Regions from separate parts of the Streptomyces sp. NPDC090499 genome, predicted to be linked through region 2. Evidence: riboswitches for the same ligand, from Rfam matches in the RefSeq annotation. Region 2 holds a riboswitch; the other holds the start of a gene.
The links. A riboswitch is a leader RNA that binds a small molecule or an ion and turns the genes downstream of it on or off. The one in region 2 is predicted to bind glycine.
Positions count from the first base shown of each region.

Region 1: it holds a riboswitch for glycine, as region 2 does, so the genes downstream of both, gcvT (glycine cleavage system aminomethyltransferase GcvT) here and gcvP (aminomethyl-transferring glycine dehydrogenase) in region 2, are expected to answer to the same signal.

Region 1 is NZ_JBIVXP010000010.1:51,283-56,442, forward strand. Features, by position in the region: gene glyA (serine hydroxymethyltransferase) at 1-1,060, opposite strand, end outside; gene gcvH (glycine cleavage system protein GcvH) at 1,085-1,462, opposite strand; gene gcvT (glycine cleavage system aminomethyltransferase GcvT) at 1,586-2,713, opposite strand; glycine riboswitch at 2,872-2,969, opposite strand; gene ACIQVL_RS31915 (AAA family ATPase) at 3,153-3,827, shown strand; gene ACIQVL_RS31920 (enhanced serine sensitivity protein SseB) at 3,947-4,738, shown strand; gene ACIQVL_RS31925 (enhanced serine sensitivity protein SseB C-terminal domain-containing protein) at 4,955-5,160, shown strand, end outside.
Region 2 is NZ_JBIVXP010000015.1:10,380-15,539, reverse strand. Features, by position in the region: gene ACIQVL_RS38055 (ABC transporter ATP-binding protein) at 246-1,364, shown strand; gene gcvP (aminomethyl-transferring glycine dehydrogenase) at 1,419-4,304, opposite strand; glycine riboswitch at 4,482-4,575, opposite strand; gene ACIQVL_RS38045 (PRC-barrel domain-containing protein) at 4,690-5,061, shown strand; partial or broken gene ACIQVL_RS38040 (DNA polymerase IV) at 4,983-5,160, opposite strand, start outside.

The DNA.
Region 1 (5,160 bases), on a different contig from region 2:
CGTTCGGGACGGCGTTGCGGTTGACCGTGATGCCGACCTCGTGGAGGCGGTCCTCGGCCTGCTGCCCGTCCAGCTCGGACGCCCGCAGGTCGACGAGGATCAGGTGCACGTCCGTGCCGCCGGACAGGACGCTCACGCCGGCCTCGCGGGCGTCGGCGGCGGTGAGCCGCTCCGCCAGGATGCGCGCGCCGTCCACCGTACGACGCTGGCGCTCCTTGAAGTCCTCGCTCGCCGCGACCTTGAAGGAGACCGCCTTCGCCGCGATCACGTGCTCCAGGGGACCGCCCTGGAAGCCCGGGAAGACGGACGAGTTCAGCTTCTTCGCGAAGTCCTTGCGGGCCAGGATGATGCCGCCGCGCGGGCCGCCGAGCGTCTTGTGGGTGGTGGAGGTGACCACGTCCGCGTAGGGGACCGGGTTCGGGTGCAGGCCCGCCGCGACCAGGCCGGCGAAGTGGGCCATGTCGACCCACAGGTACGCCTCGACCTCGTCGGCGATCCGGCGGAACTCCGCGAAGTCCAGCTGCCGCGGGTACGCCGACCAGCCGGCGATGATCACCTTCGGGCGGTGCTCCTTGGCGAGCCGCTCGACCTCGGCCATGTCGACCAGGCCGGCGTCGTCGACGTGGTAGGCGACCACGTCGAACTGCTTGCCGGAGAAGTTCAGGCGCATGCCGTGGGTCAGGTGGCCGCCGTGGGCGAGGTCCAGGCCCAGGATGGTGTCGCCGGGCTGGGCCAGCGCGAACAGGGCCGCCTGGTTGGCGGAGGCACCGGAGTGCGGCTGCACGTTGGCGTACTCGGCGCCGAACAGCTCCTTCACCCGGTCGATGGCGATCTGCTCGGTGACGTCGACGTGCTCGCAGCCGCCGTAGTAGCGGCGGCCCGGGTAACCCTCGGCGTACTTGTTGGTGAGGACCGAGCCCTGTGCCTCCATGACCGCGAGCGGAGCGAAGTTCTCCGAGGCGATCATCTCCAGGGTGGACTGCTGGCGCGCCAGTTCGGCGTCGACCGCGGCGGCCACCTCGGGGTCGAGCTCGTGCAGGGGCGTGTTCAGAAGCGACAACTCAGACATCCGTTCTACGACTCCTCAGCCGGCGGTGAAGGCGGTGTACTCGTCGGCGGAGAGCAGGTCGGCCGGCTCGTCCGTGACACGCACCTTGAACAGCCAGCCGCCCTCGAAGGGGGCCGAGTTCACCAGGGACGGGTCGTCGACGACGTCCTCGTTGACCGCGGTGATCTCACCGGTGACCGGCGCGTACAGGTCGGACACCGACTTGGTCGACTCCAGCTCGCCGCAGGACTCGCCCGCGGTCACCGTGTCGCCGACCGCCGGGAGCTGGACGAAGACGACGTCACCGAGCGCGTTGGCCGCGTGCTCCGTGATGCCGACCGTCGCCACGCCGTCCTCGGCGGCCGTCAGCCACTCGTGCTCCTTGCTGTACCGCAGCTGCTGGGGGTTGCTCATGGCCTGAATTCTCCTGTACGCGGGGGAGTGCTGGTGAAAGGGGGACTGCTGGGAACGTGCGTGACCAGCGGCTCTGTGCGCCAGGTCACGCCCGGTGGCGGCTGCCGGTGCCGCCGGCGGCGGTTACTTCCGGCGCTTGTAGAACGGCAGCGGCACGACCTCGTACGGCTCGTGACTGCCCCGGATGTCCACGCCGACGCCCGCCGTGCCCGGCGCCGAGTGCGCCGCGTCGACGTACGCCATGGCGATCGGCCGGCCCAGGGTGGGCGAGGGGGCGCCCGAGGTGACCTCGCCGATCACCTCGCCGCCGGCGACCACCTGGTACCCGGCGCGCGGCACCCGGCGGCCCTCGGCGACCAGGCCGACGAGCACCCGCGGCGGGTTCTGCTCGGCGCGGGCGGCGGCCTCGGCGAGCGCCTCGCGCCCCACGAAGTCGCCCTCCTTCTCGAACTTCACCACCCGGCCGAGACCGGCGTCGAAGGGGGTGAGCGAGGTGGTCAGCTCGTGCCCGTACAGCGGCATGCCCGCCTCCAGCCGCAGGGTGTCCCGGCAGGACAGCCCGCAGGGCACCAGGCCGACGCCCTCGCCGGCCTTGGTCAGCGCCTGCCACAGCTCCACCGCGTGCTCCGGCTTCACGAACAGCTCGAAGCCGTCCTCGCCGGTGTAGCCGGTGCGTGCGATCAGCGCCGGGACGCCGGCGACGGTGCCGGGCAGCCCGGCGTAGTACTTCAGCCCGTCCAGGTCGGCGTCGGTGAGGGAGGCGAGGATGCCGGGGGACTCCGGGCCCTGGACGGCGAGCAGCGCGTACGCGTCCCGGTCGTCGCGGACCTCGGCGTCGAACCCGGCGGACCGCTCCACGAGCGCGTCGAGGACGACCTGGGCGTTGGAGGCGTTGGCGACGACCAGGTACTCGGTCTCGGCCAGCCGGTAGACGATCAGGTCGTCCAGGATGCCGCCGTCGGCGCGGCAGATCATGGTGTAGCGGGCCCGGCCGGTGCCGACGGAGGCGATGTTGCCGACCAGGGCGTGGTTGAGCAGGGCGGCGGCCTGCGGGCCGGTCACGGTGATCTCGCCCATGTGGGACAGGTCGAAGAGCCCGGCCCTGGTCCGTACGGCGACGTGCTCGTCGCGCTCGGAGCCGTAGCGCAGGGGCATGTCCCAGCCGGCGAAGTCGGTCATGGTCGCGCCGAGCGAGCGGTGCAGGGCATCGAGCGCGGTACGGCGGGGTGCGGCGGAATCGGTACTGCTCATCGGTCGGTCGTCTCCCGAAGGTTCCAAGGGCATGACAGGCGAGGGCTGTCCTCCCCATCTGTCATCGGAACCTGAGAGGTTCGCCCTGACCACGGACGTGGTCACGGCTTGCACCTTGGGTGGAGCCACTGACACAGCGGCCCGCTTTTCAGATGTGCCTCGCCCGCGCGGTAACGGGGCCTGAGAGATTCAAGGGAGGGACTTGCTCCTTCGGCGCCCCAGCGAAGACGGCTGGGGACTCTCCCGCGCGGATTCAAGCGGCCGGTATGCAGTTGGCGCGGACATCATTGCACGCCGCCCGGCGCCGCGGCAGACCCGGCCCGTGCCGCACCTTTGTGACGGGCCTGTGGCAGGACGCGAACGGAACCGCGAGACACCGTGCATTACCTTCTCTTTACATTAAGTGGGGAAAACCTTTCCTGAACCCCCAGGGAGGACGATCACGGTGACAAGGACCACGGCATACGCGACGACGACGGGCATCGCCCTGCCCCGGCAGCCGACGGCCCCGGCCCGCGAGCGGTGCGGCGAGAGCCCCGCACCGGTCGTCCGCGACCTGCGCGACCGGGCCGGCCACAGCCCGCACGGCCTGCTCTTCGGCCCCCGGGACCTGGTCGTGGTCACCGGGCTGCCCGGCAGCGGCAAGTCCACCCTGATGCACCGCGCCGTGCAGGGCATCTGCGTCGACTCCCAGGACACCCGCGACCGCTGGGACGCCCGGCTGGCCGGTCTCCTGCCGTACGCCGTCTACCGCCCGCTGGTCCGCCTCGCCCACTACGCCGGGCTGCGCCGGGCCCTCGGCACCGGCGAGGGCGTGGTCGTGCACGACTGCGGGACCCAGGCCTGGGTGCGCGACTGGCTGGCCCGGGAGGCCCGCCGCCGCGGCGGCACCCTGCACCTGCTGCTCCTCGACGTCACCCCGGGCACGGCACTGGACGGCCAGCGCGAGCGCGGCCGGGGCGTCTCCCGGTACGCCTTCCTGCGCCACCGCAGGGCGGCCGGCCGGCTGCTGCGCGCGGCGGAGCAGGGGAGACTGCCCGAGGGGGTCGGCTCGGCGGTCCTCGTCGACCGGGCCGCGGCGGACGCACTGCGCCGGATCGCCTTCGAGCGCTGAGAAGGCGGCGGTGCGCCGGGGCCGCTTTCGCGGCCCGAACCGGCTGGTGGGGTGGCTTTGTCGGTGCCACCCGCTAGCCTTTCCAGCCTCAGCAGCGGTTTCCAGCAGGCGGTAGGCAGATGGACTTCCCGGCGGACATTCCCGCGGACTTCCCGGCACAGGCGCACCCCCACCCGCACAGCGGGTGGCCAGGCAACGAACTGGAGGAGGTCCTGTCGGCCTCCCTCGGCGTGCCCGCGGCGGCTGGCCGGCTCATCGAGGTACTGGGCCGGAGTTTCCTGTGGATCCCGCTGCCCGAGGGCGGCGGCCCGCACAGCGGCCCGCTGGACCTGCCCACCACGCAGATCGAGGGCCGGGTGTACGTGCCGGTCTTCAGCTCCGAGGAGCAGTTCCGGCTGGTGGCCGGCTCCCACCTGTCGTACACGATCGCCCCGGCGGTCGAGTTCGCCCGCGGCCTGCCCCCGCAGGTCGGCATCGCCGTGAACCCCGGGGGAGTGGTCGGTGTCCCGCTGCCGCCGGAGGCGGTCGCCGAGCTCTGCCGGACCGGCCGTACCGAACTGGACGGCCCCGCCTCCGGCGGCCGGGTCCGCCTCTTCGAACCGGACTGGCAGGACGATCCGATGGACTTCCTGGCCGCGGCGTCGGCGGAGTTCGCGGCGATCGGCGTGGTCGCCACGGCCCGCCGCTGCCTGGCCGTGATCGAGACGGCCGACCCGGTGATGTTCGTGGGCGTCGAACTCTCCCAGTGGGAGGGCGACTTGCGCGCCCTGCCCCTGGAGGCCCTGGGCAAGGCGCTGGGCCGGGTCCCGCTGCAGTGGCCGGTGAACCTGGTCCTGCTCGACGTGGCGGACGACCCGGTGGGCCACTGGATGCGGGAGAACGTCCGGCCCTTCTACCAGCACGGCCACTGAAGCCCCCCTTTCCTGTGCAGCCGGCCCAAAGGGCAGCGGACCCAGGGGCGCTGGGGGTACCCCCGGCCGAAGGCTGGGGGAGGAACTGCGCGAAGTACCACGACGAAACCGGCACCCGCGCACGGACAATCGGCCCCCGCCCCCCGGACGCATAAGCTGTCTCCAAACGCGGGGCGCCCTCCAGACGCGGGGCACCAGATGAAGGGGCGGTAACACGTGAGCGCCAGCGGCACCGCGGCGGCCGGGCAGGTCGAGCACATGCTGCGCCAGGTAACCCCCGGGCGCTACGACGCCTACGAGGCACTCCTCCGCGCCCTCGCCACGCCCGCCTCCGGCCAGATCTGGATGCTGCTCTGGCACGGCCAGGCCGGCTCCCCCGACGCCCAGTACGGGAACATGGAGGTCGAGGGCCACGGCTACGC
Region 2 (5,160 bases):
CAGCCTCGCCGACCAACGGCACCCGGCCCGCTCACGAACCAGCCTCGCCGACCAACGGCACCCGGCCCCCTCACGAACCAGCGGCGCCCGCCGACGACGCTCGGCCCCCTCAGGAACCAGCCGAGCCCGTCGACGACGCGCAGCTTCGTCACGCACCACCCGCAGCCGCCGACGGCGCTCAGCCCCCGCAGGGGCCACCCGCACCCGACACTGATGCCCGCACGGGTGGTGCGGGTGGGAACCCAATCCCGGCCGAAGGCCGGGTCGCACCCCCCACGGACCCGCACCCGCACCCGCACCCACACCCGAACCCCACCGGCCTCCACGCCCACCTCGTCGTCACCCGCCCCGCCTTCCACCTGGACATCACCCTCACCGCCGCCCCCGGCGAGGTCGTCGCCCTCCTCGGCCCCAACGGCGCCGGCAAGACCACCGCCCTCCGTGCCCTGGCCGGCCTCACCCCCCTCACCACCGGCCACCTCCGCCTCGACGGCACGGAGTTGGACCGCACACCCCCCGAGTCCCGCCCGGTGGGCGTCGTCTTCCAGGACTACCTCCTCTTCCCCCACCTCACGGCCCTCGACAACGTCGCCTTCGGCCCCCGCTGCCAGGGCGCGTCAAAGGCCGCGGCCCGCGCCCAGGCCGCCGCCTGGCTGGACCGCATGGGCCTCACCGAGCACGCCGGCGTCAAACCCCGCCGCCTCTCCGGCGGCCAGGCCCAGCGCGTCGCGCTGGCCCGCGCCCTGGCCACCCGCCCCCGGCTCCTCCTCCTCGACGAGCCCCTCGCCGCCCTCGACGCCCGCACCCGCCTGGAGGTACGGTCCCAACTCCGCCGCCACCTGGCCGAGTTCGAGGCGGTCGCGGTACTCGTCACGCACGACCCGCTGGACGCCATGGTGCTGGCCGACCGCCTGATCGTCATCGAGGACGGCCGCATCGTCCAGGAGGGCACCCCCGCCGACATCGCCCGCCACCCTCGCACCGACTACATCGCCCACCTGGTCGGCCTCAACCTCTACCGGGGCCGGGCCGAGGGCCACACCGTCAAGCTGGAGGCGGGCCCCTCGAACACCACCGCCGTCACCACCACCGAAGTCCTCGCCGGCGACGTCTTCGTCGCGTTCCCGCCGAGCGCCGTCACCCTCTTCCGGGACCGCCCGACCGGCGCCAGCGCCCGCAACCTCTGGCGCTGCGAGGTCGCAGGACTGGAGACCCACGGCGACCAGATCCGCGCCGACCTGACCGGCGAACTCGCCCTCGCCGCCGATCTCACCACGGTCGCGGCGGCCGAACTGGACCTGCACCCCGGCGCCACGGTCTGGGCGACGGTGAAGGCCACCCAGACGCACGCCTACCCGGCGTAAAAGCGGGAGGCCCCGCCGAAGCGGGGCCTCTGCCGTACTGCCGCACCCGGTGCGTCAGTCCTCGTACGCGTCCAGCGGCGGGCACGAGCAGACCAGGTTCCGGTCGCCGAAGGCCTGGTCGATCCGGCGCACCGGCGGCCAGTACTTGTCGGCGGCGGACACCCCGGCCGGGAAGACGGCCTCTTCACGGCTGTAGCCGTGCTTCCACTCCCCGCCGAGCGCGGCGGCGGTGTGCGGGGCCTCACGCAGCGGGTTGTCGTCGGTGGACCACTCCCCCGCCCCGACCTTGTCGATCTCCGCGCGGATGGCGATCATCGCCTCGCAGAACCGGTCCAGCTCGCCGAGGTCCTCGGACTCGGTCGGCTCGATCATGAGCGTGCCGGCCACCGGGAAGGACATCGTCGGCGCGTGGAAGCCGTAGTCGATGAGCCGCTTGGCGACGTCGTCGACGCTCACCCCGGTCGCCTTGGTCAGCGGCCGCAGGTCGATGATGCACTCGTGCGCGACAAGGCCGCCGGGCCCGGTGTAGAGCACCGGGAAGTGCGGCTCCAGCCGCTTGGCGACGTAGTTGGCGCTGAGCACGGCCACCTGCGTGGCCCGCTTCAGCCCCTCGCCGCCCATGAGCCGGACGTACGCCCACGAGATCGGCAGGATCCCCGCCGAGCCCCACGGCGCGGCCGAGACCGGCCCGACACCCGTCTCAGGACCGGCGGCGGGCTGCAGCGGGTGGTTCGGCAGGTACGGCGCCAGGTGGGCCCGTACGGCCACCGGACCGACACCGGGACCGCCGCCGCCGTGCGGGATGCAGAAGGTCTTGTGCAGGTTGAGGTGGGAGACGTCGCCGCCGAAGTGGCCCGGCTTGGCGACCCCGACCAGGGCGTTGAGGTTGGCCCCGTCGACATACACCTGGCCGCCGGCCTCGTGCACCTGCGCGCAGATGTCGGCGACGTGCTCCTCGAACACCCCGTGCGTGGACGGGTAGGTGATCATCAGCACGGCGAGCTCGTCACGGTGCTGCTCGATCTTCGCCCGCAGGTCGGGGACGTCGATCTCGCCGTCCTCGGCGGTCTTCACGACGACGACCTTCATGCCCGCCATCACGGCACTGGCCGCGTTGGTCCCGTGCGCGGACGACGGGATCAGGCACACGGTCCGCTGCGCGTCGCCGTTGGCGCGGTGGTACGCGCGTACGGCGAGCAGGCCGGCGAACTCGCCCTGCGATCCGGCGTTGGGCTGCAGCGACACCTTGTCGTACCCGGTGACCTCGGCGAGCCACTCCTCCAGCTCCCGGATGAGGGTCAGGTAGCCCTGCGCCTGCTCGGCGGGCGCGAACGGGTGCAGCTGGCCGAACTCGGGCCAGGTGACCGGTTCCATCTCGGTGGTCGCGTTGAGCTTCATGGTGCAGGAGCCCAGCGGGATCATGCCGCGGTCCAGCGCGTAGTCCCGGTCCGCGAGCCTGCGCAGGTAGCGGAGCATCGCGGTCTCGGAGCGGTACTGCTGGAAGACGGGGTGGGTCAGGTAGCCGTCGGTGCGCAGCAGCGCCTCGGGCAGCGTGTCCTCGGTGACGGCGTCCAGTGCCTCGACGTCGCCATCGACGCCGAAGGCCGTCCAGACGGCGCTCAGCTGGGCGCGGGTGGTGGTCTCGTCGCAGGCCATGGACACGTGGTCGGCGTCGACGAGCCGCAGGTTGACGCCACCCTGGCGGGCTGCGGCGACGATCCCGGCGGCCTTGCCGGGCACGCGCGCGGTGAGGGTGTCGAAGTAGGCGCCGTGCACGATCTCGACACCGCCTGCCGTGAGCCCGGCGGCGAGGACCGTGGCGTAACGGTGCGTGCGCTGCGCGATGGCCCTGAGTCCCTCGGGCCCGTGGTAGACGGCGTACATGCCGGCCATCACCGCGAGCAGGACCTGCGCGGTGCAGATGTTGCTGGTGGCCTTCTCCCGCCGGATGTGCTGCTCGCGGGTCTGCAGCGCCAGCCGGTACGCCTTGTTCCCGTCGGCGTCCACGGAGACGCCCACGAGCCGTCCGGGCAGGCTGCGCGCGAACTTCTCGCGGACCGCCATGTAACCGGCGTGCGGCCCGCCGAAGCCCATCGGGACGCCGAAGCGCTGGGTGGTGCCGACGGCGATGTCGGCCCCGAGCTCGCCCGGCGAGGTCAGCAGGGTCAGCGCGAGCAGGTCGGCGGCGACGGTGACGAGCGCGCCCCGTTCGTGGGCCTGCTCGACGACGGCCCTGACGTCGCGTACGGCACCGGAGGCGCCGGGGTACTGGACGAGCACCCCGTTGATCTCCCGCCCGGCGAGCTCCGCCGGAATGCCCTCGGCGAGGTCGGCGACCACGACCTCCACGCCCGTCGGCTCGGCCCGGGTCTGGATCACGGCGACGGTCTGCGGCAGCGCGTCCGCGTCGACGACGAAGACGCCCTTCTTGTTCTTGCCCATGCGCAGGGACAGGGCCATGGCCTCGGCGGCGGCGGTGCCCTCGTCGAGCAGCGAGGCACCGGAGGTGGGCAGCCCGGTGAGGTCGGCGACCACGGTCTGGAAGTTCAGCAGCGCTTCCAGGCGGCCCTGGGAGATCTCCGGCTGGTACGGGGTGTAGGCCGTGTACCAGGCGGGGTTCTCCATCACGTTGCGCAGGATGACGGGCGGCGTGAAGGTGCCGTAGTACCCCAGGCCGATCATCGAGCCGAGCACCTGGTTCCGGTCGGCCAGGGACCGCAGCTCGGCCAGCACCTCGGCCTCGGTGCGGGCGCCGGGCAGCTCCAGCCGGTCGGCGTTCTTGATCACGTCCGGCACGGCGGCGGCGGTCAGCTCGTCGAGCGAGCCGTAGCCGACCTGGGCGAGCATCTTGGCCCGGGCCTCGTGGTCGGGGCCGATATGGCGCTGCTCGAAGGGGATTCCCTGCTCAAGCTCGGAGAGCGGGATGCGCTGGGCGGTCATTGCGGAGGCCTCCTGGTCTGACGCGACCTTCGAGGGGTACCCCGGCACGGGTACCCCGACGGCCTCCCCCTCTGTCATCGGACCTGAGAGCTTCGCCGGTACGCCCTTGCGGACCACCGGCTTGCACCGTCGGTGAGAGCGGACGCCGTCGACATCCGCCCTGCTTTCCAGAGTGACCTCGTCCGTGCGGTACGTGAGCCTGAGAGATTCCGGGGAGGATTTGCTCCTTCGGCGCCTCCGGTTTCCCGGAGGACTCTCCCGCACGGGGTCAGCAGCCGCCTGCCAGCCTACCAGCGGGGGCAACACCGGAGCCTTCGAGTGGCCGCCTCCTTCAATGTGCTCTTTTGTAGTGCTTACGGATGAGTTGCGACCAAGTGGAGGGCCCGTGCAGACCGACATCGATCCGCGCAACCTGATCGGCCGCAAGGCGTTCGACCGCAATGGCACGAAGATCGGCACGATCGACGAGGTGTACCTCGACGACGCGACGGGCGTGCCGGAGTGGGCGGCCATACGCACCGGCCTGTTCTCCAGGGACGCCTTCGTCCCCCTGGAGCCCAGCGAACTGGTCGAGGGCACCCTTCAGGTCCCCTTCGACCGCGCCCTGATCAAAGACGCCCCCGACTTCGGCGTGGGCCGACACCTCTCCCCGGAACAGGAGCTCCAGCTCTACCACCACTACGGCCTGGACACGACTCCCCCGCCCCAGGCCCGCCCCGACCACGACTTCGGCAAGCTGGCGGGCACGGAGGAGTAGCCACATGGCTGCGGGCAGGCGTGCCGCAGGGCGGCACGGGTGGGCGCAGCGGCACCCGGCAGGCGCCGGTAAGCCTCCCCACCCCCGCCCGGCCCCCAC